One region of the Streptomyces sp. NPDC038213 genome, then DNA from elsewhere that is predicted to be linked to it. Evidence: riboswitches for the same ligand, from Rfam matches in the RefSeq annotation. Region 1 holds a riboswitch; each other region holds the start of a gene.
What was found. A riboswitch is a leader RNA that binds a small molecule or an ion and turns the genes downstream of it on or off. The one in region 1 is predicted to bind cobalamin.
Positions count from the first base shown of each region.

Region 2: linked by a shared signal. The riboswitch ahead of ACZ7JZ_RS13720 (acyl-CoA thioesterase) and the one ahead of ACZ7JZ_RS28670 (cobalamin biosynthesis protein) in region 1 are both predicted to bind cobalamin.
Region 3: linked by a shared signal. The riboswitch ahead of ACZ7JZ_RS19720 (ribonucleoside-diphosphate reductase subunit alpha) and the one ahead of ACZ7JZ_RS28670 (cobalamin biosynthesis protein) in region 1 are both predicted to bind cobalamin.
Region 4: linked by a shared signal. The riboswitch ahead of ACZ7JZ_RS24675 (energy-coupling factor ABC transporter permease) and the one ahead of ACZ7JZ_RS28670 (cobalamin biosynthesis protein) in region 1 are both predicted to bind cobalamin.

Region 1 is NZ_JBVJYM010000028.1:60,323-67,276, reverse strand. It holds gene ACZ7JZ_RS28680 (inorganic phosphate transporter) at 1-1,255, shown strand, start outside; gene ACZ7JZ_RS28675 (hypothetical protein) at 1,299-1,520, shown strand; cobalamin riboswitch at 1,799-1,922, shown strand; gene ACZ7JZ_RS28670 (cobalamin biosynthesis protein) at 1,981-2,961, shown strand; gene ACZ7JZ_RS28665 (cobyric acid synthase) at 2,958-4,544, shown strand; gene ACZ7JZ_RS28660 (putative cobaltochelatase) at 4,860-6,954, shown strand, end outside.
Region 2 is NZ_JBVJYM010000007.1:71,808-78,761, reverse strand. It holds gene ACZ7JZ_RS13725 (N-acetylglucosamine kinase) at 1-613, opposite strand, end outside; cobalamin riboswitch at 1,362-1,589, shown strand; partial or broken gene ACZ7JZ_RS13720 (acyl-CoA thioesterase) at 1,734-2,066, shown strand; gene ACZ7JZ_RS13715 (ABC transporter substrate-binding protein) at 2,437-3,441, shown strand; gene ACZ7JZ_RS13710 (FecCD family ABC transporter permease) at 3,438-4,604, shown strand; gene ACZ7JZ_RS13705 (ABC transporter ATP-binding protein) at 4,601-5,479, shown strand; gene ACZ7JZ_RS13700 (DUF4246 domain-containing protein) at 5,531-6,954, opposite strand, start outside.
Region 3 is NZ_JBVJYM010000013.1:76,739-83,692, reverse strand. It holds gene ACZ7JZ_RS19725 (ribonucleotide-diphosphate reductase subunit beta) at 1-22, opposite strand, end outside; gene ACZ7JZ_RS19720 (ribonucleoside-diphosphate reductase subunit alpha) at 22-2,424, opposite strand; cobalamin riboswitch at 2,572-2,693, opposite strand; gene ACZ7JZ_RS19715 (GNAT family N-acetyltransferase) at 2,745-3,260, opposite strand; gene ACZ7JZ_RS19710 (YbdD/YjiX family protein) at 3,403-3,597, opposite strand; gene ACZ7JZ_RS19705 (carbon starvation CstA family protein) at 3,597-5,834, opposite strand; gene ACZ7JZ_RS19700 (GntR family transcriptional regulator) at 5,954-6,718, opposite strand.
Region 4 is NZ_JBVJYM010000020.1:78,402-85,355, reverse strand. It holds gene ACZ7JZ_RS24710 (cytochrome P450) at 1-181, opposite strand, end outside; gene ACZ7JZ_RS24705 (tRNA-dependent cyclodipeptide synthase) at 162-899, opposite strand; gene ACZ7JZ_RS24700 (EF-hand domain-containing protein) at 1,201-1,413, shown strand; gene ACZ7JZ_RS24695 (PadR family transcriptional regulator) at 1,466-2,044, opposite strand; gene ACZ7JZ_RS24690 (ATP-binding cassette domain-containing protein) at 2,065-2,892, opposite strand; gene cbiQ (cobalt ECF transporter T component CbiQ) at 2,901-3,650, opposite strand; gene ACZ7JZ_RS24680 (energy-coupling factor ABC transporter substrate-binding protein) at 3,654-4,007, opposite strand; gene ACZ7JZ_RS24675 (energy-coupling factor ABC transporter permease) at 4,007-4,762, opposite strand; cobalamin riboswitch at 4,792-4,985, opposite strand; gene ACZ7JZ_RS24670 (AMIN-like domain-containing (lipo)protein) at 5,117-5,656, opposite strand; gene ACZ7JZ_RS24665 (L-serine ammonia-lyase) at 5,782-6,954, opposite strand, start outside.

The DNA.
Region 1 (6,954 bases):
GGAGCACATAACGCTTCTCCTCGGGATCGTGATCATCACCGCTCTCGTGTTCGACTTCACGAACGGTTTCCACGACACGGCCAACGCGATGGCCACCACCATCTCGACCGGCGCCCTCAAGCCCAAGACGGCGGTGGCGATGTCCGCCGTACTCAACCTCGTCGGCGCGTTCATGTCCGTGGAGGTCGCCAAGACGATCTCCAAGGGCCTCGTGAACGAAGAGGGAATCCAGCCCGAAGTGATCTTCGCCGCGCTCGTCGGTGCGATCCTCTGGAACCTCCTGACGTGGCTGGTCGGCCTCCCCTCCAGCTCCTCCCACGCCCTCATGGGCGGTCTGATCGGTGCCGCGGTCGCCTCCGCCGGCCTCGGTGCGGTCAACGGCGGCACGCTGGTCACCAAGGTGCTGATCCCCGCGGTCGCCGCGCCCCTGGTCGCCGGTGTCGCCGCGCTGCTCGCCGCCAAGCTGACGTACAAGCTCGGCAGCGGCATGGACGAGAAGACCTCGGCCAAGGGCTACCGCGCCGGCCAGATCGCCTCGGCCGGACTGGTCTCCCTGGCGCACGGCACCAACGACGCCCAGAAGACGATGGGCATCATCACCCTGGCCCTCGTCGCCGGTGGCGCGCTCGCGCCCGGCTCGAACCCGCCGGTCTGGGTCATCGTCTCCGCCGGTGTGGCCATCGCCCTCGGCACCTACCTGGGCGGCTGGCGCATCATCCGCACCATGGGCAAGGGCCTGACCGACCTCCAGCCGCAGCAGGGCTTCGCCGCCCAGACCTCGGCCGCCGCGGTCATCCTGGCCTCGTCCAACCTGGGCTTCTCCCTCTCCACCACGCACTCCTGCTCCGGCGCCGTCATGGGTGCCGGCCTGGGCCGCAAGGGCGGTGTGGTCCGCTGGTCCACCGCCACCCGCATGTTCGTCGCGTGGGGCCTGACCTTGCCGGCCGCCGCACTGGTCGGCGCGGGCGCCGAGTACGTGATGCGCATCGGCGACGTCGGCATCGCCGCCGTGACCGTCTTCCTCGTGGGCTCCTGCCTCGCCATCTGGCTGATCTCCCGCCGCCAGGTCGTCGACCACACCAACGTGAACGAGACCGGGGGCGACGAGCCCGGCGTCGTGACCACCGCCATCGCGGCCGTCACCCCGCCGCCGGCCGGCACCACCGCCGCGGTCACCGACGAGGACCTCAAGGCCACCATCCCGGCACCGCACACCGCGGGCGAGACCCCGGCCGCTCCGGCCGCCGCGGTCTGACCGCGCACCGGACCCACCGAGCACTGCAGAGGAACCTGAAGCTATGAAGATCGACTGGGCAGCCCTGGGCTCCGTCTTCGGCGTCAGCCTCGGAGCCACCATCGGCCTCGTGGCCCTGTTCGTCCTGGGACTCGTCGGCCTCTCGAAGCACGAGGCAGCGGTCCAGCGGGGCGGCGGCGCCGTCCTCGCCCGCTCCGGCGCCTACGCGGCCTTCGCCGTCTGCGCCGCGGCCGTCAGCTACGGGATCTACCTGATCGTCGTCTGACCTGCGGAACCCGAGCCGCGAGAACCCCGGGAAACCCGGGAAACACAGCTCCCCCGCCAGGCCCCACCAGCGGCCTGCGGGGGAGCTTTCGCACACCCCGGCGGGTGCCGGGCGGGCGGTGCGGCGGGTGGGGCGGCGGGCGGTCCGCTCCGGGGCGGCCCCGGCCGCGCCCCGGACCCCGTGTGGGCCTGCGCACACTGTCCTTGCGCAGGTCAACGGCGAGTTGACGGGCCATCGCGGTGCGTGGTGGACTGCCCGAGCCATTACGGCGGCAGGAGAGGAAGTCCGGTGTGAATCCGGCGCGGTCCCGCCACTGTCACCGGGGAGCGCTCCCCCACCGTGCGTCACGGCCCCTGCGGGCTGGAAGGCCGGGGGAGGCGCCGATCCGGGAGCCAGGAGACTCTCACCGCCGGTCACGTCGAACCAGGGCGCGGACCCTGAGTGAGGACACACACCTGCCATGCGTGCCGATCGCGTGTTTGCGTACGGTGCGGCGGCCGGGCTGATCGGGGACCGGATCCTGGGCGATCCGCGCCGCGGCCACCCCGTCGCCGCCTTCGGACGTGCCGCCGCCGCCGTGGAACGGGCCCTCTGGCGGCCCGAACCCTCCCGCCAGCGGGCCCTCGGGGCCCTGCACACCGTGGTGTGCACGGGCGGTGCCGCCGCGCTGGGGGTCCTGGCCGCCCGCGCCGTGCGCGCGCGGCCCGCCGCCGCCCGGATCGCCCTGACCGCCGCCGCCACCTGGACCGTGGTCGGCGGCACCTCGCTGGGCCGCGAGGCCCGCGCCATCGGCGGGGCCCTGGCCGCGGGGGACGCCGACGTGGCCCGCGAGCGCCTGCCGCACCTGTGCGGGCGCGACCCGCACTCCCTGGACGAGCAGCAGATCGCCCGCGCCGTGGTCGAGTCGGTGGCCGAGAACACCTCCGACGCCGTCGTCGGCGCCCTCGTCTGGGGCGCTGCGCTCGGCGTGCCCGGACTGCTGGCCTTCCGCGCCGTGAACACCCTCGACGCGATGGTCGGCCACCGCTCCCCCCGCTACCTGCGCTACGGCTGGGCCTCGGCCCGCCTGGACGACCTGGCCGGCTGGCCGGGCGCCCGGCTGACCGCGGCCGCGGCCGTGCTGGCGGGCCCGGACCGTCGGGGGGCGGTCCGGGCCTGGCGTGCCGACGCGGCGGACCACCCGAGCCCGAACGCCGGGCCGGTCGAGGCCGCCTTCGCGGGGGCCCTGGGCGTGCGCATGGGCGGCACGCTCGCGTACGGCGGCCGCGTCGAGCACCGCGCGGTGCTCAACGGCGCGGCCGGGCGGCCCGTAGCGGCCGCCGACATCGAACGGGCGGTACGCCTCTCCCGGCAGGTCACCTGGATCGCGCTGGGCACCTGCGCGGCGGGCCGGCTGCTGGTCTCGGGACTGCGGACACGGCGACGGAAGGGACGGCGATGAGCGGCGGCGCCACCGGGCAGGGCGGTACGGGGCAGAGCGGGCCCGGAAGAGGCGGTACGGGCACCGGGGGCGGGCGGCGCGGCGGCGGGCTGCTGGTCGCCGGGACCACCTCCGACGCCGGCAAGAGCGTGGTCACGGCGGGCATCTGCCGCTGGCTGGCCCGCCAGGGCGTCAAGGTCGCGCCGTTCAAGGCGCAGAACATGTCCCTGAACTCCTTCGTGACCCGCGAGGGCGCCGAGATCGGCCGGGCCCAGGCCATGCAGGCCCAGGCGGCCCGGGTCGAGCCCACGGCGCTGATGAACCCGGTGCTCCTCAAGCCCGGCAGCGACCGCAGCAGCCAGGTGGTGCTGCTGGGAAAGCCGGTGGGCGAGATGAGCGCCCGCGGCTACCACGGCGGCCGCCAGGAGCAGCTGCTCGGCATCGTCACGGACTGCCTGGAGCAGCTGCGGGGCACGTATGACGCCGTGATCTGCGAGGGGGCCGGCAGCCCGGCCGAGATCAACCTGCGGCGCACCGACATCGTCAACATGGGCATCGCGCGCGCCGCGCGCTTCCCCGTCGTCGTGGTCGGGGACATCGACCGGGGCGGGGTGTTCGCGTCCTTCTTCGGCACCACGGCCCTGCTCGCCCCCGGGGACCAGGAGCTGATCGCGGGCTACCTGGTCAACAAGTTCCGCGGGGACGTCTCCCTGCTGGAGCCCGGGATGGAGATGCTCCGCGGGCTCACGGGCCGCGCCACCTACGGCGTCCTGCCCTTCCAGCACGGGCTGGGCATCGACGAGGAGGACGGCCTGCGGGTATCGCTGCGGGGCGCGGTGCGCGAATCGGTGGTGGCCCCGCCGGTGGGCGAGGACGTCCTGCGGGTCGCCGTCTGCGCGGTGCCGCTGATGTCGAACTTCACGGACGTGGACGCGCTGGCCGCCGAACCGGGGGTCGTGGTGCGGTTCGTGGACCGGCCCGAGGAGCTCGCCGACGCCGATCTGGCCGTCGTACCGGGCACGCGCGGGACCGTGAAGGCGCTCCAGTGGCTGCGCGAGCGGGGGCTCGCGGACGCGCTGGCCCGGCGGGCCGCCGAGGGGCGGCCGGTCCTCGGGATCTGCGGCGGCTTCCAGGCCCTCGGCGAGGTCATCGAGGACGAGGTCGAGTCCCGGGCCGGCACCGTGCCGGGGCTCGGACTGCTGCCGGTACGGGTCCGCTTCGCGGCGGAGAAGACCCTGGCGCGGCCGGTGGGCACGGCGCTGGGCGAGGCGGTGGAGGGGTACGAGATCCACCACGGCGTCGCCGACGTGCGGGGCGGCGAGCCGTTCCTGGACGGGTGCCGGGTCGGGGCCGTGTGGGGGACGCACTGGCACGGGTCGCTGGAGTCGGACGGGTTCCGGCGGGCGTTCCTCCGGGAGGTGGCGCGGGATGCGGGGCGCCGGTTCGTGCCGGCGCCGGACACGTCCTTCGGCTCGCTTCGCGAGGAGCAGTTGGACCTGCTCGGGGACCTGGTCGAGGAGCACGCGGACACGGGTGCGCTGCTGCGGCTGATCGAGGCGGGCGCCCCGGCGGGGCTCCCCTTCCTCCCGCCGGGCGCACCGTGACCGCGTCCGCGGGGACCGGGTCCGCTGCGCGGGGCCTCTTCCCCACCCCGCCCCTTCCCGAAACCGGGGGCAAGCCCCCGGACCCCCGAACCGTGCGCTCCGCGCCCGGTGCGCTCAAACGCCGCGCAGGCTGGAATTGCCGCGGAGCGGCACATATCCAGCCCCGCCGGCGCTTGAGGCGCGGGGTCTGGGGCGGAGCCCCAGTTCGGGAAGGGGCGGGTCGGGGAACAGCCCCGCGCAGCGGACCGCCCGCACCCGCCCCGCCGGGCCCGCCGCCCTCCCCCTCCCCCACCCCTCCGAAGGAGTGAGCATCACGTGAGTACGCCCTATCCGTTCACGGCGGTCGTCGGCCAGGCCGACCTCCGGCTGGCGCTGCTGCTGAACGCCGTCAGCCCCGCGGTCGGCGGCGTGCTGGTGCGCGGTGAGAAGGGGACCGCCAAGTCCACCGCGGTACGGGCCCTGACGGCCCTGCTGCCGGAGGTGGACGTGGTCCCGGGCTGCCGGTTCTCCTGCGCCCCCGCCGCCCCCGACCCCGGCTGCCCCGACGGCTCCCACGAGCCCGGTGCGGCCGCCGCCCGCCCCGCCCGCATGGTGGAGCTGCCGGTCGGCGCCTCCGAAGACCGGCTCGTCGGCGCGCTGGACATCGAGCGGGCCCTCTCCGAGGGCGTGAAGTCCTTCGAGCCGGGCCTGCTGGCCGACGCCCACCGGGGCATCCTCTACGTCGACGAGGTCAACCTCCTCCACGACCACCTGATCGACGTGCTGCTGGACGCGGCCGCGATGGGCGCCTCGTACGTGGAGCGCGAAGGCGTGTCCGTGCGGCACGCGGCCCGGTTCCTGCTGGTCGGCACCATGAACCCGGAGGAGGGCGAGCTGCGCCCGCAGCTCCTCGACCGGTTCGGCCTGACCGTGGAGGTCGCGGCCTCCCGCGAGCCGGAGCAGCGGGTCGAGGTGGTCCGCCGCCGGCTGGCCTACGAGGACGACCCGGCCGCCTTCGCCGCCCGCTGGGCGGGGGACGAGGCGGGGGTGCGGGCCAGGGTGACCGCCGCCAGGGCGCTGCTCCCGCAGGTCCGGCTCGGCGACCGGGCGCTGCTGATGATCGCGGCGGCCTGCGCCGGCTTCGAGGTGGACGGGATGCGTGCGGACATCGTGATGGCCCGGACGGCCACCGCGCTGGCCGCCTGGGCCGGCCGTACCTCCGTGCTCAAGGAGGACGTGCGGCAGGCCGCGCTGCTGGCGCTCCCCCACCGGCGGCGCCGCAACCCCTTCGACGCGCCCGGCCTGGACGAGGCCCGGCTCGACGAGATCCTGGACCGGTTCGAGGACGAGCCGGAGGAGCCCGAGCCGGAGCCCGACCCCGATCCGCGGCCGGAGGGCCCCGGGGACGGGGACCGAGACGGAGACGGCGACGGGGAGGGTGACGGGGACGGGCCCGGCGGCGGCGGGGGGATCCCCCCGCAGGGCGGGGACGGCTCCGGGCCCGGCGATGCCCGGCAGGCACCGGACGCACCGGAGTCGGGCGGGTCACCCGAGGTCCAGGAGGCGCCGGAAGGCGCCGGGGCCCCGGCCGCCGACGCCCCCGAGCAGCCCGCCGTGGCGGCCGGCCAGACCTTCCGCACCCGCGTCCTCAGCGTGCCCGGCCTCGGCCAGGGCGGCGCGGCGGGCCGCCGGTCGCGGGCGCGGACGGCGCACGGCCGGACCACCGGGTCCCAGCGCCCCCGCGGCCAGCTGACGAAACTGCACCTGGCGGCGACCGTCCGGGCCGCGGCCCCGCACCAGCGGGCCCGCGGGCGCTCCGGCACCGGTCTGGTGCTGCGCCGGGACGATCTGCGCCAGGCGGTGCGGGAGGGCCGCGAGGGCAACCTCGTGCTGTTCGTCGTGGACGCGTCCGGCTCGATGGCGGCCCGGCAGCGGATGGGCGCGGTCAAGGGTGCCGTGCTGTCCCTGCTGCTCGACGCCTACCAGCGGCGCGACAAGGTCGGGCTGGTGACCTTCCGGGGGGCCGGCGCCGAACTGGCACTGCCGCCGACCTCCTCCGTGGACGCGGCGGCGGCCCGCCTGGAGCTGCTGCCGACCGGCGGCCGCACCCCGCTGGCCGCGGGGCTGCTCAAGGCCCGCGAGGTGCTGCGCGTGGAGCGGCTGCGGGACCCCTCCCGGCGGGCCCTGCTGGTGGTCGTGACCGACGGCCGGGCCACCGCCGGGAAGGACGCCCTGGAGCTGGCGGCGCGCTCGGCGCGGCTGCTGGCCGCGGAGGGCGCCGCCGCCGTGGTCGTGGACTGCGAGGCCGGGCCGGTACGGCTGGGTCTGGCCGGGCTGCTGGCGCGGGACCTGGGCGCCGAGGCCGTGACCCTGGACGGGCTGCGGGCGGATGCGCTCGCGGGCCTGGTCCGGGACGTACGTACTGCAGATG
Region 2 (6,954 bases), on a different contig from region 1:
GTGCCTGGAAGACCTCGGCCAGCCGACCGGTGAGCAGGGTCGCCGGGCCCCGCCCGTCCAGGGCCCGCAGGGCGCGGCGCACGCCTTCGCGGGCGATCCAGAAGCCGCTGCCGTCGTCCCCGGTGAGCCATCCGCAGCCGTCGGAGGCCGCGGCCAGGCGACGACCGCCGATCCGGGCGGCCGCAGCCCCCGTACCGGCGATCACCGCGAGCCCGTCCGCCGGCAGGCCCGGCGCGCCAGCGAACGCGATCTCGATGTCGGCGACGACGCTGACCCGGGCCCCCGCCACGCCGACCCGGGCCAGGGCGGTGTGCAGCGCCCGCCCGGCGAGCGCCCGTCCGCTGTCCCCCTGCCGCCCCGGGTTCCCGGCCCCGGCGAACCCGGCGACTACGGCGACCACGCTCCCGGCGCGCCCCGGGGCCAGTACGCCGCCGAGGACCTGCGCCAGCCTCTCCGCGAGCAGCGCCTCGGGCACCGTACGGGCGTTGCCCGCCCCGGCCGAAGCCGTGGCGAGGTACGGCCCGTCCGCGCCGGCGTCCCCCTCCGCGTCCGCGTCGGCGAGCGCCGCGCGCAGATGCGAACCGCCGCCGTCGATCCCCAGCACGAGCCCCATCGCACTCCCTCCCCGACCTGATCTGACCTGCCTGCCCTGCCTGCCCTGCCCAATGCGCGCCCGGCCGCCACCGCCTGACGGTCACCCAGATCGTAGGTGCACCGCACCGCAGTCGAGGAGGGGCACGGCGCCCGGCCCTCCGAGCCCCCGCCGCCGACCGCGCGCCATCGCCCTCCGGCCAGGCCCCCGCGTCCCCGCCCCCGGCTTCTGCCGGCCCGCGGGCGGCCGATGCGCCCGGCGGCCGGATGCCGCACCCGCACCACCGCCCGCGACCGCACCGCCGGTACCCGGCCGGAATGCCCCCCTTCCCCGGGTCCTGCTGGCGTGGGGGCCTCCGGCGCCCCGGCCGCCGCCGCGCCCGCCCCTGCCGTGCGGGTCGAAGGGGACGGGATGGTCTCGCAGGCGGCGCAGCACACCAGGGCGGTGGTGGAGGCCTACTGGACCCCGGCCCGCATGAGGTGGGCGCTGGCCCACCCCGTGGACGCGCGCCCCGCCCCCGCCGCGGCGGCGCCACCGCGCGGCGCAGCAGCGGCAGGCGGGTCTGCACCGGACGAGCGAACCGGTCGACCCCGCACGGGACTTCTTCTCCTCCGCGCACGGGACGTCGGCCAAGGTCCTCATCGGCCGGATCAACCGCTGACGGGGCGGGTGCAGACCCGGGGCGGTGCCGGGCGGGGGAGCAGGCCGGCCGCCGCGGGTGTGTCCGGGCCCTCACCACCGGGCCCTGCCGGGCCGCCGGTCCGTGCCGGTAGGCTGGGCGGGCAGCTGGTTCGCCCCGTCCGCCAGGCGGGATGCGTCGCAAGAGGGAACCCGGTGGGAATCCGGGACTGCCCCGCAGCGGTGAGTGGGAACGACCGCCGTCATACGCACTGGGACCGGACAACGGTCCTGGGAAGCGACGGCCAGTAGGAGCCCGCCGGGAGATCCGGCAGGCCCGCCCGCGAGTCCGAAGACCTGCCACTGCCTGTATGCCCAAGGCGCATACAGGGTCCGGGAGTCCACCCCCGGGCCTTTCTGCCGCGACTCGCGAAGGAGAGTTGACGTGGCCGGTACGACCGCAGGCACCGTGGGGTGCGCAGCCAAGGTCCCGGGCGATTCCCGGGTGACCCTCGCCCACATCATGAGCGAGCACGACACCAATCTGTACGGCACCATCCACGGCGGCGTCGTGATGAAGCTCATCGACGATGCGGCGGCCGCCGCGGCCGGACGGCACGCTGACGGCCCCGCCGTGACCGTGGCCGTGGACCGGATGGCGTTCCTCGCGCCGGTGCGGGCCGGTGACCTGCTCAGCGTCGACGCCGAACTGGAGCGGGCCGGGCGTACTTCGATGACCGTGGGCGTACGCGTCCGGGCGGAGCGCTGGAACGCCTCGGGTCCCGCGACCGAAGTGGCCACGGCGACGCTGGCGTTCGTCGCGATCGACGCCGAGGGCCGGCCGCGGCCCGTCCCCGCACTCGAAGCCCCCGCGCCGATTCCCGCGTAGCGGGGGACCTTTCGCGGGCGGCTGTACCGCGGGGCGAGCCCCGCTGCCGGATCGGCGAGAGCCGCACGCCCCTCCGCTCCCCCTTCTCCGACCTGCCCTCCCCTGCCCCTCCCCTGTCCCTCCGGACCTTCGCGACCGCGGGCCGACAGGGCGGTTTCTGCTGCCCGGGGCGCGGAGGGGCGCGCGCGATCCCCTGCACCCCCACGAGCCCTGCCGCCCCTCCGACCCTTGTTGCATGTTGTGTGCAACTGCCTCTAAGTTGCAGCAGCAGTCGCAGCAGGGCGCGTCGAACCGGGCGTCCAGACCATCCGATCCGACTGCGGTGAGAGGACCATCCATGCCCCGCAACCCCCTGAAATCCGTGCTGTCCGCATGCGCCCTGGCCGTGCTGGTGTCCGGCTGCGGCGGAGGCAGCACGTCCTCCCCCGCGGACTCCTCCTCGGCAGGTGCCGCCGGCGCCTCCGCCAAGGGATTCCCGGTCACGGTCGACAACTGCGGCGTGAAGACCACGTACAAGCGCCCGCCGCAGCGGGCCGTCTCGCTCAACCAGCACGCGACGGAGGCCCTGCTGGCCCTCGGCGTCGAGAAGTCGATGGTCGGCACGGGCTACCTGGACGACAAGATCCTCCCCGAGTACCAGGCCGCGTACGACAGCGTGAAGGTGATCTCCGAGGAGTACCCCTCCTTCGAGGCCCTGCTGGCCGCCGAGCCCGACTTCGTCTACGGCGGATGGTCCTCCACCTTCGACGAGAAGGAGGGCCGCAGCCGCGCGGCCCTCGCCAAGGCCGGGATCAACACCCACCTCAACACCGAGGAGTGCCCCACCGGGCCGGTGACCGTCGCCGCCATGGACGCGGAGATCCGCACGCTCGCCAAGATCTTCGGCGTGCCCGAGCGGGGCGAGGAGCGGCTGAAGGGCCTGCACGCCACCCTGGACAGGGTCGCGGGCCAGCTCAAGGGGGCCACCCCGCTCAAGCTCTTCGTCTACGACAGCGGCGACAAGACGGCGTTCACCGCGGGCGGCGCGGGCATGGGCAACGAGATGATGCGGCTCGCGGGCGGGGTGAACCTCTTCGCGGACCTCGACAAGGCCTACGGCGACGTGTCGTTCGAGCAGGTGGCGCAGCGGGCGCCCGAAGTGGTCGTCATCTACGACTACGGTGACCAGACCGTCGAGCAGAAGAAGAAGTTCCTCCTCGCACACCCGGCGCTGAAGGACGTACCCGCCATCAAGAACAAGCGGTTCGCGGTGCTGCCGCTGTCCTCGACCGTGCTCGGCGTCCGGGTGCCCGGGGCCGTCGAGTCGCTGGCCAAGCAGCTCCACCCGGACCGCGTCCGGTGACCGACGTGGAGACCCGTACGGCCGAAGGGGCGGACCCCGCCGGGAGCGGCCGCCCCGCCGGCGGCAGAGCCGCAGCCCGCACGTCCGCACAGGTGGACGGGCCCGGGCACGGAAGCGGGCCCGCCGCGCGCGGGCGCCGGCCCGGGATCCCGTACCCCGTGGTGCTGGCCGTGCTCGGACTGCTGCTGGCCGCAGCCGCCACGGCCGGGATCGCGGCGGGCTCGATCAGCGTGCCCGCCGAGCAGGTGTGGGGCATCCTGGTGCACCGCGTGCACCCGGCGCTCGCCGAGGCGACCTGGACGCCGGTGCGCGAGACGATCGTCGTCGACGTCCGCCTCCCCCGCGTACTGCTCGCCGGGGTCGTCGGCGCGGGGCTGTCCGTGGCCGGCATGGCCCTCCAGGCCCTGGTGCGCAACCCGCTCGCCGACCCGATGCTGCTGGGCGTGTCCTCGGGGGCCTCGGTCGGCGCGGTGCTGGCCCTGGTGCTGAACCTGTCGGTGTTCGGGCTGTTCACCCTGCCCCTGGCCGCGTTCTGCGGGGCCCTCGCGGCGCTCGTCGCGGTGTACTTCCTGGCCCGCTCGGGCGGCCGGATGACCACCGTGCGCCTGGTCCTGGCGGGGGTCGCGACGGCCGAGGTGCTGTCGGCGCTGGCCAGCTTCCTGATCGTCACCTCGAACGACCCGCACAAGACCCAGTCCGCGCTCCGCTGGATGCTCGGCGGGCTGGCCGGCACCACCTGGGCGACGGTCTGGATCCCGGTCGGCGCCGTACTGGCCGGCACGGCCGTGCTGCTGGGCGTCTGCCGCTCCCTCAACCTGCTGCTCGCCGGCGAGGAGGCCGCGGCGGCCCTCGGGCTGGACGTGCACCGCTTCCGCGCCGCCCTGTTCGTCCTGGTCGCCCTCATGATCGGCACCATCGTCGCCGTCAGCGGCCAGATCGGCTTCGTCGGCCTGATCATGCCGCACGTCGTCCGGCTGCTCGTGGGCGCCGACCACCGCCGCGCCCTGCCCGCCGCCGCGCTCCTGGGCGCCGCCTTCCTCATCGCCGCCGACCTGGCGGCACGGACGCTGATGACCCCGGAGGAGATCCCCGTCGGCATCCTCACCGCCCTGGTGGGCGGCCCGTTCTTCCTCTGGCTGATGCGACGGAAGGCCGCCCGATGACCCACGAGCCCCCGGCCCCCGACCCCGCCGCCGGCCCCCGCTCCGCCCCCGCGGCGCTCCGCGCCGAGGAGGTCAGCGTCGTCGTGGACGGCAGGGCCCTGGTCCACCGGGCCTCCCTGCACGCGGCCCCCGGCGAAGTGCTCGGCCTCGTCGGCCCCAACGGCGCCGGGAAGTCCACCCTGCTGCGCACCTTCTACCGGGCGCTGCGGCCCAGCTCCGGCCGGATCCTCCTCGACGGCGAGGACGTCTGGCGGATGCCCGGCCGGCGGCTCTCTCAGCGCCTGGCGGCCGTACTCCAGGAAACGGCGGGCGAGTTCGCGCTCACCGTGTACGACGTGGTCGCGATGGGCCGTACGCCGCACAAGCGGGCCTTCGCGGGCGACGACGCGGCGGACCGCGAGATCATCACGCAGTCCCTGGCGGAACTGCACGTCGCCGGTCTCGCGCACGCGCCGTTCGACCGGCTGTCGGGCGGGGAGAAGCAGCGGGTCCTGATCGCCCGCGCGCTCGCCCAGCGCACGGGGACCATGGTCCTGGACGAACCGACCAACCACCTGGACCTGCGCCACCAGCTCGACGCCCTCCGGCTGGTCCGGCGGCTCGGCGTGACCACCGTCGTCGCCCTCCACGACCTGAACCTGGCCGCGGCCTTCTGCGACCGGATCTGCGTCATGTCCGGCGGCCGCGTGGTCACCACCGGGACCCCCGGGGAGGTCCTCACGGCACCACTGCTGTCCGACGTGTACGAGGTCGAGGCCGAGGTCCTCGAACACCCCCGTACGGGCGTCCCGTTCATCAGCGTCGTACCCGACCGCGAACGGCCCCTGCCCGCCGCGTTCCCGGGGAAGGAGGAACCGGCCCCCCGGACGCCCTGAGGAACCGGGGGCAGCGCCCCGGACCCGCTGCCCCCGCCCCTCTCCTGCGGCTCAGTGCTCGCAGAGGGAGAACTCCCGCTCGTAGAGCTGCTCGTTGTGCTCGTCGACGAAGAACTTCCGCTCCTTCATGAGCTCCTCGCGGTACGTCTTCGCCTGTTCCAGCGTCATGGTCGAGGTCTCGGACCAGGGCTGCTGCGGCGGTATGTCGGAGGTCGAGACGATCCGCTGCGACGGGTCGACCAGGAAGAACGCGAGGATCTTGCGGTGGCCGGGGCGCGTGGGGTCCGCGAGGCGGAAGCCGTCCACACGGTGCTGGAGCACGTTCGGGAAGGCCAGGCAGCGGCCCTCCGGGGTCGGGACCGAGCCCAGCACCTGGTTGAGCGCGTCCTCGTCCTCGAGGCCGTAGACCTCGCGCACGCCGGTGTCGTCGTTCTGCTCGTAGTACGGGTCGTCGAGGGCGGCCCGGAAGCCCAGCCGGCTCCCGGTGGTGTTCTCGCTGTCCCAGTAGTAGATGCCGGTCGAGACGATGCGCTCGTTGAGCATGCCCTCGACGTGCCAGGAGCCGCCCGCGTACTCCGGATTGCCGGGGGTCAGGTGGATCGTGGCGAGTTTGACGATGACCTGGAGGCGGCGGCCGCGCAGGTCGACCCGGTCGGCGGCCGCGGGAAGCGCGGGCGGGGTGAAGTCCGGGGCGTCCGGGAGGATCGGGTGGCGGTTCTCCCGCCAGGCCTCGTACGCCTCCTCCCAGGCGGCGCGGGCCTCCATGTACGCGTCGTTGTCCGGGAAGGACGGCTTGTGCGGGTACTCGGGCTCCGCGTCGTACCAGCCGTAGGGGTCGGCCTCGATCCGCAGGGGCCGCGGGTGCCGCAGATCGGTGAGCACGTTCTCGAACAGCGGGCGCATGCGCGCGAACAGGTCCGGCAGGACCGCCGCCAGCTCGCGGTGGTGCTCGGGGTGGACGTTGTTCACGTACGACTGGAAGGCGACCGCGCCGTCCTCACCGACCTCCACGTCCGTGGGCAGCCACTGGAACCGCTCCGAGAACTCGTACTTCGCGTACGGGTTCGCCGGGTTCTCCCAGGCCCGCTCCGGCCCTCCGCTCGCCTCCTTCACCAGGCAGAACAGCGAGGGGTGGACGAGGTCCAGGACCTGGCCGCCGGATCCGGGGTGCCAGTCCCGCTCGGCCTCGGGCACCTCCTCCAGCACCCGGACCGCCTCGCGCAGCCGCGCCCGGAGCGACTCGTCGACGAGGGCATCGGACTGCCAGACCCCGTCGACCGCGGACACCTCTATGCCCGTGCGCGCATCGCGCAGCGCGGCGTAGTGCCCCAGCTCGGCGAGCACGAAGCGCACCTGCGCCTCGGTCATGCCCTGCGCCAGCGCCTCCTGCGTCCACCGCGCGGCGATACCGGCGTCGTTCATCTTCTCGAACCAGGCGGGCTTGGCGCGCAGGGCGGCACTGCACTGCATCATCT
Region 3 (6,954 bases), on a different contig from region 1:
TCTTCCGTTCGGTGGTGCTCATTACTGGCAGGCCTCGCAGGACTCGGGGTTCTCAAGGGAGCAGGCCAGCGCGTCGGCGTCGACGGCCTGCGGGAGGGGCGCGGCCGGGGCCGGGACGGCGGCTGCGGCGGAGGCGGCGCGGGCGATCTTCGTCGCCGGGCGCGAGCGCAGGTAGTACGTGGTCTTCAGGCCCTGCTTCCAGGCGTACGCGTACATCGAGCTGAGCTTGCCGATGGTGGGCGTCTCCAGGAACAGGTTCAGCGACTGGCTCTGGTCGAGGAACGGCGTACGGGCCGCCGCCATGTCGATCAGGCCGCGCTGCGGGATCTCCCAGGCCGTGCGGTACAGGTCCCGCACCTCCTGCGGGATCCAGCCGAAGTCCTGGACGGAGCCCGAGGACTCGCGCAGCGCCTCGCGGGTCTGCGCGTCCCAGACGCCCAGGTTCTTCAGCTCCTCCACGAGGTAGCCGTTGACCTGGAGGAACTCGCCCGACAGGGTCTCGCGCTTGAAGAGGTTGGAGACCTGCGGCTCGATGCACTCGTACACGCCGGCGATCGAGGCGATCGTCGCGGTCGGGGCGATGGCCAGCAGCAGGGAGTTGCGCATGCCGGTCGCCGCGACCCGGGCGCGCAGGGCGGCCCAGCGCTCCGGCCAGTTCAGCTCCACGTCGTAGTGGTCGGGGTGCAGCACGCCCTGGGCGGTGCGGGTCTCGGCCCAGGCCGGCAGCGGGCCGCTGCGCTCGGCGAGGTCGCAGGAGGCCTCGTACGCGGCCAGCATGATCCGCTCGGCGATCCGGGTGGACAGCGCCTTCGCCTCGGCGGAGTCGAAGGGCAGCCGCAGCTTGAAGAACACGTCCTGCAGGCCCATGGCGCCCAGGCCCACGGGACGCCACTTCGAGTTGGAGCGCCCGGCCTGCTCGGTCGGGTAGAAGTTGATGTCCACGACGCGGTCGAGGAAGGTCACGGCGGTGCGGACGGTCTCGTCCAGCCGCTCCCAGTCCAGCTCTCCCGCCTCGGTGACGAAGGCGCCCAGGTTGACGGAGCCGAGGTTGCACACCGCGGTCTCGTCGTCGTTCGTGACCTCGATGATCTCGGTGCAGAGGTTCGAGGAGTGCACGACGCGGCCCGGGAGGGCGGTCTGGTTCGCGGTCCGGTTGGAGGCGTCCTTGAAGGTCATCCAGCCGTTGCCGGTCTGCGCGAGGGTGCGCATCATCCGGCCGTACAGGTCGCGGGCGGGCATGGTCTTGCGGGCCAGCCCCGCCGCCTCGGCCTTCAGGTACGCCGCGTCGAACTCCTCGCCGTACAGGTCGACGAGCTCGGGCACGTCGGAGGGGGAGAACAGCGACCACGGGGCGTCGGCGTTCACGCGGCGCATGAACTCGTCCGGGATCCAGTGCGCCAGGTTGAGGTTGTGGGTGCGCCGGGCGTCCTCGCCGGTGTTGTCGCGCAGTTCGAGGAACTCCTCGATGTCCGCGTGCCAGGTCTCCAGGTAGACGGCGGCGGCGCCCTTGCGGCGGCCGCCCTGGTTCACGGCGGCGACGGAGGCGTCGAGGGTCTTCAGGAACGGCACGATGCCGTTGGAGTGCCCGTTGGTGCCGCGGATCAGCGAACCGCGGGCGCGGATGCGGGAGTACGACAGGCCGATGCCGCCGGCGTGCTTCGAGAGGCGGGCGACCTGGTGGTAGCGGCCGTAGATCGAGTCCAGCTCGTCCAGCGGGGAGTCCAGCAGGTAGCAGGAGGACATCTGCGGGTGCCGGGTGCCCGAGTTGAAGAGCGTGGGGGAGGAGGGCAGGTAGTCCAGGCGGCTCATCAGCCGGTACAGGGAGGCCACCTCCTCGACCGCGCGGACGCTGTCGTCCTCGGCCAGTCCGCAGGCCACGCGCAGCATGAAGTGCTGCGGGGTCTCGACGACCTGCCGGGTGATCGGGTGGCGCAGCAGGTAGCGGCTGTGCAGGGTGCGCAGGCCGAAGAAGCCGAAGCGGTCGTCGGCGCCCTCGCCGAGCGAGTGCTCGACCAGGGAGTCCAGGCGCGCGGCGTGCGTACGGACGAACTCGGCGGTGCGGTCGGCGATCAGGCCCTCGCGGTGGCCGGTCGCCACGGAGGCGGAGAAGGAGGTCGCGCCCTGGCCGGCGGCCTCGTCGGCGATGGCGAGGGTCAGCAGGCGCGCGGCGAGCTTCGAGTACGCGGGGTCCTCGGAGATGAGCCCCGCGGCCGCCTCGGTGGCCAGCCCCCGCAGCTCGGCCTCGTCGGCGGCGGCGCTGCGGCCGCGCAGGGCGGCGGCGGCGACCCGGCCGGGGTCGGTGTCCGGCAGGTCGGCGGTGAGCTCGGTGAGGGTGCGCAGCAGCGCGGCCCCGGGCCCCCCGGTCTCGGCCGGGTCGGCGGGCTGGTCGGACTCGGCGCGCGATGCGGCAGGCGCGATGGTCACGGTGGGGGGCTCTCCCTCGCTCGGCTCCGGGGCCTGGCGGGAGGGCGCGGGCGGGCGCGTGCGGGCGTGGCAGGTCACACGAACTCACCGCACGGCGTCCACCAGCCCAAATCGCGAGGCCCGGACGTGGTCTGCGTCCGGCCGGTCGGCCGGATCAGGCGGTCGGCAGGTCCTCGGACTCGCAGCGCACGAAGGGTGCACTTCATACCGTTGCGGGACAGTTCCGGATTCGCACCGGATTCCCCTGCGGCGACAGCAGGGATGAGCATACATGTGGGGGCCCCTTCCTGTGGGACCCCCTAGATGTTGTGTCGAGTCGACTACTGATCGAGCGCGTTCAGCTCCAGCGCGTAGGTGATCAGGGGTACGGACGGTACGGGCGACCAGTCCCGCTCCGGGGTCCGGACGAAGCCCAGCCGGTGGTAGATCCGGTGGGCGCCGCGCATGGCGGGCTGGGTGGAGAGCACCACCGCGCGGACCCCTTCCAGGGCCCTGGCCCGGTCGATGCAGGCGCGTACGAGGGCCTCTCCGGCGCCCTGGCCGCGGGCCTCCCGGGCCACGGCGAGCATCCGGAACTCGGCCTCGCCGGGGCCCGCGATATCGGCGTAGCTGCTGCCGGGCGGCGCGAAGGCGACCCCGCCGAGCAGCGGACCGTCCCCGCGCACGGCGACCAGCACCTCGGAGTCCCGGGCGCGGGCGGCCACGTCGCGGAGCACGGAGGCGTAGTCCCCGCCGGCGTTGGCGTCGAGCAGCCCGTCGGCGAGGTAGGCCTGCGCGGTGATCTCCCCGAGGTCCGCGTACTCCCCGGGCCGCGCCTCCCTGATGACGATGTCCATGCCGTCGAGTGTGCCGGACGGGGGCGGGGGCGCCGGAGGGCGGGCGGGGGAGTGCGGGCGCGGGCGGGGGCGTACGGGGAGTACGGCAGGGGCCCCGCCGGGGGTGGCCGGCGGGGCCCCGTACGCCGCAGTGTGCGGGCGCTCAGCAGCAGCGGAAGCCCTCGCGGGGGTCCGCCTCCCGGGCGTCCGTGCGGGCGCGCTCGAAGGCGCGCCGGCTGAGGACCGCGGCGTCCGGGTCGTGGCCGCGGGCGTGGGCGACGTACCGGTCGTACGCCGCCTCGCCCGAGAACTCGCGGACGTAGAAGCGGATCCGGCCCCAGAGCTCGCGCGCGGACATCAGGCGACCGGCACCTTGGCGCGGCCGTCGTCGGGGTCGCCGGAGCCGGCCGCCGCGGCGGCTGCGGCCGCGGCCAGTTCCGCCTTCTCCTCCGGGGTGGCGATCAGCCCGGCCGGGGCGGTGATCCGGGAGCGCTGGTAGGGCGCCTCGTGGAGCTCCACGGTCCCGGGGCGCCTGACCGCCTTGACGCAGACCCGGGCGGCGTCCACGAGCACCACGACGATGAGCAGGGCGAAGAGGGCGGAGAGGACCCCGTCGACGGTGGCGTTGGTGACCACCGTGTGCATCTCGTCCATGGACTTGGCGGGCGGCAGGACCTTGTCGGCGTCGATGCCGGCCTGGAACTTGTCGCGCTGGGCGAAGAAGCCCACCCGCGGGTCCTCGGAGAAGATCTTCTGCCAGCTGGCGGTCAGGGTGACGGTCGCGTCCCAGGCCAGCGGTACGGCGGTCACCCAGGCCCACTTCAGGCGGCCGGACTTGACCAGCAGGGTGGTGCACACGGCCAGGGCCACGGCGGCGAGCAGCTGGTTCGCGATGCCGAACAGCGGGAAGAGCTGGTTGATCCCGCCCAGCGGGTCCTTGACGCCCACCCACAGGAAGTAGCCCCAGCCGCCCACGACCAGGGCGCTGGTGATCCAGACGCCCGGCTTCCAGCTGACCTGCTTGAAGGGCTTGGCCACGTTGCCCAGGGTGTCCTGGAGCATGAAGCGGCCCACGCGGGTGCCCGCGTCCAGGGTGGTGAGGATGAACAGGGCCTCGAACATGATCGCGAAGTGGTACCAGAAGGCCTTCATCGAGGCCCCGCCGACCACCGCCGAGAAGATCTCCGACATTCCGAGTGCGAAGGTCGGCGCCCCGCCGGTGCGGGAGAGCAGGGTGGCCTCCTCCACGTCGGAGGCGGCCTTCGCCAGATCGGCGGGCGAGAGGGTGAACCCGAAGTTCCCGACGGCCTGCGAGGCGCTCTCGACCGTGGCCCCGATCACCCCGGGCGGGGAGTTGAGGGCGAAGAAGAGGCCGGGCTCGATGATGCAGGCCGCGATCATCGCCATGACGGCCACGAAGGACTCCGTGAGCATGGCCCCGTACCCGATCATCCGGACCTGGGTCTCCTTCTGGATCATCTTCGGGGTGGTGCCCGAGGAGACCAGGGAGTGGAAGCCGGACAGGGCGCCGCACGCGATGGTGATGAACACGAACGGGAACATCGAGCCGGCGAAGACCGGCCCGTCGCCGCGGCTCGCGAACTCCGTGACGGCCGGCATCTTCAGCACGGGCATGGCGATGACCACGCCGAGGGCCAGCAGGGCGATGGTGCCGACCTTCATGAAGGTGGACAGGTAGTCGCGCGGGGCCAGCAGCAGCCAGACGGGCAGGACGGAGGCCAGGAAGCCGTACGCGACCATCCAGACGACCAGGGTCTCCTTCTCCAGCGTGAAGAAGTCCGCGAGCGAGGACTCCGCGACCCAGCCGCCCGCGACGATCGCGAGGAGCAGCAGGGCGACGCCGATGAGGGAGACCTCGGTGACCCGGCCCGGGCGCAGGATGCGCAGGTAGACGCCCATGAACAGGGCGATCGGGATGGTCATGCCGATGGAGAAGACGCCCCAGGGCGAGTGCGCGAGGGCGTTGACGATGATGAGCGCCAGCACCGCCAGCAGGATGATCATGATCGCGAATACGGCGATCAGCGCGGCCGCGCCGCCGAAGGGGCCGATCTCCTCGCGGGCCATCTGCCCCAGGGAGCGGCCGTCGCGGCGGGTGGAGAAGAACAGCGTGACCATGTCCTGCACCGCACCGGCGAAGATCACGCCGACCACGATCCAGATGGTCCCCGGCAGGTAGCCCATCTGCGCGGCGAGCACCGGGCCGACCAGCGGGCCCGCCCCGGCGACCGCCGCGAAGTGGTGGCCGAAGAGCACGCGCCGGTCGGTCGGGTGGAAGTCGACACCGTTGTCGAGGCGCTCGGCCGGGGTGGCCCGGGTCTTGTCCACCCGGAGCACCCGGTGGGCGATGAAGCGGGAGTAGAAGCGGTAGCCGATGGCGTACGAGCCGAGCGCCGCGGCCAGCATCCACGCCGCGGAGACCTCCTCGCCCCGGGAGAGCGCGAGTACGCTCCAGCCGGCCGCCCCGACCAGGGCCACGAGGGACCAGACGGCGATCGACCTGGGGGAGATACGCCTCGGGGACCGCGTGGGCCCGGGGTCCTGTTCCGTCCCGTTTGATCCTGGTTCCAGCATGACCCTCGTCCCCTCGTTGATCACCTGTACGGGCGCAGGAATCTACGGGGGGACGAGCGCTGTGCGTAAGACCGCGTCCGCAATCCGGTACGGGAGGTCCGGTGAGGGTTCCGTGAAGGTCAGACCGCCGGGCGCTTGAGCCGGGCGACGAACTTGTACCGGTCGCCGCGGTAGACCGAGCGCACCCACTCCACCGGCTCGCCGTCCGCGTCCAGGGAGTGCCGGGAGAGCATCAGCATCGGCAGGCCGACGTCGGTGCCGAGCAGCCCGGCCTCGCGGGGGGTCGCGAGGGAGGTCTCGATGGTCTCCTCGGCCTCGGCGAGGTGCACGTCGTACACCTCGGCGAGGGCGGTGTACAGCGAGGTGTACTTGACGAGCGAGCGCCGCAGGGCCGGGAAGCGCTTGGCCGACAGGTGCGTGGTCTCGATGGCCATGGGCTCGCCGCTGGCCAGCCGGAGCCGCTCGATGCGCAGCACCCGCCCGCCGGTGGTGATCTTCAGGAGGCCGGCGAGGGTGTCGTCGGCCGTCACGTACCCGATGTCGAGCAGCTGCGAGGTCGGCTCCAGCCCCTGGGCCCGCATGTCCTCGGTGTACGAGGTCAGTTGGAGGGCCTGGGAGACCTTGGGCTTGGCCACGAAGGTGCCCTTGCCCTGGATCCGCTCCAGCCGCCCCTCGACCACGAGCTCCTGCAGCGCCTGCCGGACGGTGGTCCGGGAGGTGTCGAACTCGGCCGCGAGGGTCCGCTCCGGCGGCACCGGGGTGCCGGGCGGGAGCGTCTCCGTCATATCGAGCAAATGGCGCTTGAGCCGGTAGTACTTGGGCACGCGTGCGGTACGAGTGGCTGCCCCGCCCTCCGGCTCCGTGAGCACCCCTTCGCTGGCCATCGCCGCCCGCCTTCCCGACTCCAGTCTCGTTGCCGTCACCGGCTCCTCCGTTGTGTGCGGTCACATCGTGACACGGGCCGGAGCACGGACCTCGCCCCTCCCTGAGGTGTCGGTCCGATAACGGACTGACACCTCGTTTATTAGACCCTTGACACCCCCAAAGGTCTAGGCCAAGCTCCAAGCTACTGGTCTAAACCAATATGGATCAGATCCCGGCCCCACGGGCAGTACTTGGC
Region 4 (6,954 bases), on a different contig from region 1:
TGGCCAGCGCGAAACTGCTCACCAGCCAGGCCGGGTCGCCGGTGAGGGTGCGGACCCGGGCCACCGGGGCCTTCTCGCGCAGCCAGGCGCACTCCTCGGGGAGCACGTCGCCGCGGCGGGAGAGCGGGAAGTCCAGCAGGGCCTCCCCGGCCCCCGCGGACTCAAGCTGCTCGACACTCATCGGCGTTCCTTTCGGCTGCTTCCGGGCGCACGACCGCGTACGCCTGGTTGCGGGTGGCCCGCAGGCCCCCGCCACGGGCATAGAGCACCTCCGTCAGCGGCATGCTGACGTGGTAGGCGGAGACGGAGGAGGGCACGTCGAGAATGCTCGGCGTGTCCAGGAAGAACGGCAGTTCCGCGGCGATGTAGTCGAAGCACACGCCGAGCTGCTCGTCCGTGACGGCCTCCCCCTCGGGGAGTTTCGATCCGACGAAATGCAGGGCCATCCGCTCACAGCCCTTGCGGAAATCGTCATCGTTCTCCAGGAAATGCAGCACCCGCCGGTGCAGCAATTCGTATACCTGGTTCCCGCGGAATTCGGAGAGCGCCCGCACACGGATCTCCTGGTGTGGGGTGCGGGATTCCTCCACCCCCTTGAGTATCCTGCGCCGTACTGCCTTTATCTCCTTGGCGGCACGCTTCTCCGCGTGCTCCTGCGTGTAGCCGAACGCGGCGAACATGCGGTCCACATGGAGGTCTGCGTAGACGAAGTCGACCTGCGCGAACCGCTCCGTGGCCCAACGGGCGAGACCGGCTATCCGCTCCGCGCTGAAGTAGCTGTTGCCGGGACTCACGCCGATCAGGACGTGGTCCCCGTCTTCCCAGATGTGCTGGCAGGTACGAGTGAAGGGCAGGACCTCGAATGATGCGTCAATTGCAACGTCAGTAGTGATCGTCACCTGTGTGATCGCCCTTGTTGCCGCATGTCCCTGGGAGCCCTGCGCTCCTGGTGTGGCGGCAATGCCGTTAAGTTATCCCGTGGCGTCGGAGCGTGACAAGTGCAGGCCGGATTTGTTGGCTGGAATTATTGCTTCCGCACTACGGAAGGGTAATTGAATACCTGTCGTCTGTTCGGTCGGGAGACGGCGGACGGGCGGGCGGGAGGAGGGCGGCGGGCGGCCGGGACCCCAGGGGTACGGCCGGGCCGCGGCCGCCGCTACCCTGAGCCGGTCAGCAAGCACCAAGAAGGGGTGGATCCCAGTGGCGGACATCGAGAGCGCACGCGAGACCTTCGGCCGGTTCGACGTGAACGGCGACGGCTTCGTGACCGCCGACGAGTTCAAGCAGGCCATGGCTCAGATGGGCGACCCGTTCGTCACCGGCCCGGTGGCCGAGGCGGTCATCGCGTCCAAGGACGCGAACGCGGACGGCCTGCTGAGCTTCGACGAGTTCTGGGCCGCCCTGAACAAGTGAGGCCCGGCCGCGGGCCGGCGCACCGCCCCGGCCCGCGGAGACCGCCCCGCACCTACGCCGTCTCCTCCGGGACACCCTCAGCGGCCGCCCCGGCCCCCGCCGCCTCCCCCACCTCGGCGAGCGCCTCCTCCAGCCAGCGCAGCCAGAAGTGCTCCATGCTGATCCCGCCGCGCAGCACCAGCCGGTGCAGCCGGTCCTGCTCCGAGTCCCGGTCCGGCGGGAAGTCCCGGGCCCCGATGGCCTCGTACATCTCCAGCTGCCGCCGGTGCAGCTCCACGTGCCGCCGCAGCTCCGCCGCCAGCCCGTCCGTACCCACCACGCCCGCCGCGCGCATCCGCAGCAGCAGCGGGTCCCGGATCGGCTTGGGGTCCTGGCTCCCGGCCACCCAGCGGGTCAGCTCCGCCCGCCCCGCGGGCAGCACCTCGAACTCCTTCTTCTGCCCCCGCGTCGGCTGGGCCGAAGGCAGCGCCCGGATCAGCCCGGCCTCCTCCAGCCGGCCGAGCTCCCGGTAGATCTGCTGGTGCGTCGCCGACCAGAAGTACCCGATCGACTTGTCGAACCGCCGGGTCAGCTCCAGCCCCGACGAAGGCCTTTCGAGCAGGGCGGTGAGGATGGCGTGCGGCAGCGACATACGGCCATCGTAGACAGGCCCTAGGCGCGCACCGCGGGCCAGGAGCCCAGCTCCTCCGGGGTGCGGGGCCCCGGCTCGCGCTCCGCCAGCAGCCCCTGCGCCCGCAGGAACCCGGCCACCGCCGGCGCCCAGGCCGGGCGCAGCCGCGCCGAGCGCAGCAGTGCGGCGTCCGACAGCAGCTCCGCGGCCGGGCCCGTGCGCAGCCCGTCCGCGGCCAGTACGGCCGCGTCGTCGGCCCAGCGGACGGCCAGCTCCACGTCGTGCGTGGACATCACCACCGTCGTCCCCAGGTCCCGCAGACCCGCCAGGGCCTCCAGCAGCCGCTCCTGGCCGTCCGGGTCCAGCCCGGCCGTCGGCTCGTCGAGGATCAGCACCCGCGGCCGCATGGCCACCGCCCCCGCGATCGCGGCCCGCTTGCGCTGCCCGTACGACAGCAGGTGCGTGGGCCGGTCCCGCACGGCTTCGATGTCGAGTGCGGCCAGGGCCGCGTCCACCCGCTCCTGCACCTCGGCGGTGCCCAGCCCCAGGTTCAGCGGCCCGAAGGACACGTCCTGGGCCACGGAGGCCGCGAACAGCTGGTCGTCGGGGTCCTGCACCACCAGCTGCACCGAGGTCCGCAGCCGGGTCAGCCCCGCCCGGTCGTAGCGCACCGGCTCTCCGTCCAGCAGCAGTGCGCCCCCGCCGCGCGGCAGCCGCAGCCCCCCGCTGAGCAGCCGCAGCAGCGTGGTCTTGCCGCTGCCGTTGCGCCCCAGCAGGACCAGGGACCGGCCCTCCGGGATGCCGAAGCCGATCCCCGAGAGCACCGGCGGCCCGTCCTCGTAGGCGTACCGCGCATCGACCAGTTCCACCAACGGCCTCACAGCCAGAGCCCTTTCAGTACGAGGGTGACCGCGACGACCGCGCCCAGCAGGGCGCCCGAGGCGGTCAGGAAGCGGCCCGAGACGGCCGCCTGGGGCACCAGCACCCGCAGGGTGCCGTCGTACCCGCGCCCGGCCAGCCCCGACTGGAGCCGCCCGGCGCGGTCGAAGGCCCGGACGAACGCGGTCGCGCCCAGCCCGGCCAGCGAACGCCAGGCCGCGGCCCGGCTCGTGTGCCCCAGCCGGGCGGCCTGGGCGCGCCGCACCTGCGCCAGCGAGTCCAGCAGCAGGAAGCCGATCCGGTACATCACCAGGGCCACGTCGACCACGGGCGCCGGCACCCCCGCCCGCACCAGCCGCGGCAGCACGTCCGAGACGGGGGTCGTGAACGCGAACAGGAGCACGCCGAGGGAGGCCGCCGAGGTCCGCAGCAGCAGCTCGGCGGCCAGTCGCGGGCCGCCGGGGGCCAGGGAGACCCAGCCCGCCGGCCCGCCCACGGCGAACAGCAGCGGCACCGCGCCGGTGAAGCAGAAGCCGAGCGGGATCCGGAAGGCCCGCCACAGCTGGCGGGCAGCCACCCCGGCCGGTCCCAGCAGGACCGCCAGGGTGGCGGCCGCGACCACCGGACCGCCCGGCCAGGGCGGCAGGCACAGCGCACACAGCGTCAGGCCCAGTCCCAGCAGGGCCTTCTCCAGCGGATGGCGGCGGCGCCAGCGGCTGCCGTGCGCCGCGGCGTCGATGGGCAGCACCGGCTACGCGTTCCCGTCCGCGGTGCCCGCAGCGCCCCCGGCGGCGGCACCCGCCGCCTTCGCCTCGCCCTGCCGGCGGCCGCGGCGCACCCCGAAGTAGTACGCGAGCACGCCCGCGCCGATCGCCGCCTGGAGGGCGAACAGCGCCGACTCGACCTCCCCGGACGGGGGCTCGTACAGCGGGGAGAACCAGGGCTCGTAGTCCGGCTTCAGCTCGGTGATGGCCGCTTCCGCCTGTGCGTCCGCACCGGCGAACGGCTCCTCCTTGCCCTCGCCCAGGCCCAGGGCCAGCGGCAGCACCGCCAGGGCGGCGACCAGGAGCAGCAGCAGGGTGTTGATCTTCGCGTTCCGGCTCATCAGACCGAGGCCTCCGTCTTCGTGCCCGACTCCGTACCCCTGCCACCGTCCGCGCCCCCGGCGTCCCCGGTGATCCCGGCGGTCTTCGCGTCCTTGCGGCCGAGCACGCCCAGGCGGATCAGGTCGGCCGCGCTGGACTGCCGCAGCAGCCGCACGACGAGGACGGTCAGCAGGCCCTCGCTGACCGCGAGCGGGATCTGCGTGACGGCGAAGATGCCGCCGAACTTGGCCAGCGCTCCGGCGAAGCCGGTCCCCGGGTCGGGGAACGCCAGCGCCAGCTGCACGCTGGTCACGCAGTACGTGACCAGGTCGGCGAAGAAGGCGCCGAAGAACACCGACACCATGAGCGGGGTGCCCGAGCGGCGCAGCAGCCGGTAGACGGCGTAGCCCGCCCAGGGCCCGGCGATCGCCATCGAGAAGACGTTGGCGCCGAGTGTGGTCAGACCGCCGTGGGCCAGCAGCAGTGCCTGGAAGAGCAGGGTGATGGTGCCGAGCACCGCCATGATGGGCGGCCGGAACAGGATGGCCCCGAGCCCGGTACCCGTCGGGTGCGAGCAACTGCCCGTCACCGAGGGGATCTTCAGGGCGGACAGGACGAACGTGAAGGCGCCGGAGGCGCCGAGCAGCAGGGTGCTCTCAGGGTTGGACTTGACCTCGCGGGTCAGGGCCCGGACGCCGTGGACGACGAACGGAGCGGACGCGGCGCCCCAGGCGGCCGCGTGCAAAGGGGGCAGGAACCCCTCGGCTATATGCATGAGTGGGGAGACCTCTCCAGCACCTCGTGGATGGACAACGCGCCCCGGCCGGTCTCCTGGCTCACGGGTGTTGCCGCCCTGGCTCCGCCTTCCCGGTCTTCGCAGTCACCCGCAGCGGACCAGTGGCTTCCCGCAGGAGTGGAGCCGGACTTCCCGATCACAGTGGCGAGGGCCGCACCGGTTTTCCACCGGTTTCCCGAACACCAAGGCCGTACGACCCTAGTCGGCCGCCCCGCCGCCCACAACCTGCCCCCTCGGCCCGGGTCCCCTGCCGTGACCTGGACGTACGTACCTGCGGGGGCGCTGCGGCCCGCCCGCGGCCGGGTGGATCACCGGCCGCGGGCGGGCCGGTCCTCAGCAGACGTTCCTGTGCTGGACGTCCACGACGAAGCGCTCCGGCTTGTGGAGCTTGAAGGTGGAGTAGGAGGGCTTGGTGGTGAAGGCGGCGCCGAAGGTCACGTACCCCTCGTAGTCGCCGGTGAGGGCGAGGCCCTTGAGCTTGGGCAGCCAGATCCTGGTCAGCTTGGGGCCCTTGTAGACGGACTGCCCGGCGTCGTTGTGCGCCTGGGCCGGGTTCAGCCGGATCTCCAGGAAGTACTTCCCGGCGAGCGGGACCTTCTTCCCGGACCCGTCGTAGCGCAGTTCGGCCACCCGCTTGACGGTCACCGAGGGTATGTAGCCCTTGATGTCCACGACGATCCGGTCGAAGGTGCAGTGCCCGCCCCAGCGGGCGTTGACCACGAGCGGGGTCTGGGTGGCGGCGGTGAGCTGCGGCGCGGCGGCCGCCGGAGCCGCGGCGGCGGAAGCCGGGGCCGCGAGCGCGACACCGGCGGTGAGCAGGACGCCCGTGGCCGCGGCCACGAGTCGCTGACGGCGGACGGAACGGTGAGGCATGACGACCCCCGGTTCTCCTGAGGCGGGGACAATGCTGTCTCCAGAAGAGACATCCCTCACACTCCCGCCGGTTCCCCCCTCCGCCGCCGATTTCCGGCGGCGGAGGGGGTCGGGCGGTCAGGCGGTCAGCACTCGATGACGTTGACCGCGAGGCCGCCGCGGGCCGTCTCCTTGTACTTGACCTTCATGTCGGCGCCGGTCTCCTTCATGGTCTTGATGACCTTGTCGAGGGAGACCTTGTGGCTGCCGTCGCCGCGCAGGGCCATGCGGGCGGCGGTGACGGCCTTGACGGCCGCCATGCCGTTGCGCTCGATGCAGGGGATCTGGACCAGGCCGCCGACCGGGTCGCAGGTCAGGCCCAGGTTGTGCTCCATGCCGATCTCGGCGGCGTTCTCCACCTGCTCGGGGGTGCCGCCCATGACCTCGGCGAGGGCGCCCGCGGCCATCGAGCAGGCCGAGCCGACCTCGCCCTGGCAGCCGACCTCGGCACCGGAGATCGAGGCGTTCTCCTTGAAGAGCATGCCGATGGCTCCGGCGGCCAGCAGGAAGCGGACCACGCCGTCCTCGTCGGCGCCGGGCACGAAGTTCACGTAGTAGTGCAGGACGGCCGGCAGGACGCCCGCCGCGCCGTTGGTCGGGGCGGTGACGACCCGGCCGCCGGCCGCGTTCTCCTCGTTGACCGCCATCGCGTAGATCGTCGTCCACTCGCTGCGGTGCAGCAGCGGGTCGCCCTCGGTGCGCAGCTGGCGGGCCGTGGCGGCGGCGCGGCGCTTGACGCGCAGCCCGCCCGGCAGGATGCCCTCGCGGGAGATGCCGCGCTGCACGCAGGCCTGCATGACCCCCCAGATCTCCAGCAGGCCGGCGCGGATCTCCTCCTCCGTACGCCAGGCCTTCTCGTTCTCCAGCATCAGGGAGGAGATCGACAGCCCGGTCTCGCGGGCCAGGCGCAGCATCTCGTCGCCGGAGCGGAAGGGGTACTTCAGCACCGTGTCGTCGAGCTTGATCCGGTCCTCGCCCACCGCGTCCTCGTCGACGACGAAGCCGCCGCCGACCGAGTAGTAGGTCTTCTCCAGCAGCGGGGTGCCGGCCGCGTCGTACGCGAAGAGGGTCATGCCGTTCGCGTGGTACGGCAGGGAGCGGCGGCGGTGCAGGATCAGCTGGTTCGGCTCGTCGAACGCGATCTCGTGGGCATCGTCTATCTCCGTGCCGAGCAGGCGCAGCCGGCCCGTGCGGCGGATCCGCTCGACCTCGTCGTCGGCGCTCTCCACGTCCACGGTGCGGGGGGAGTGCCCCTCCAG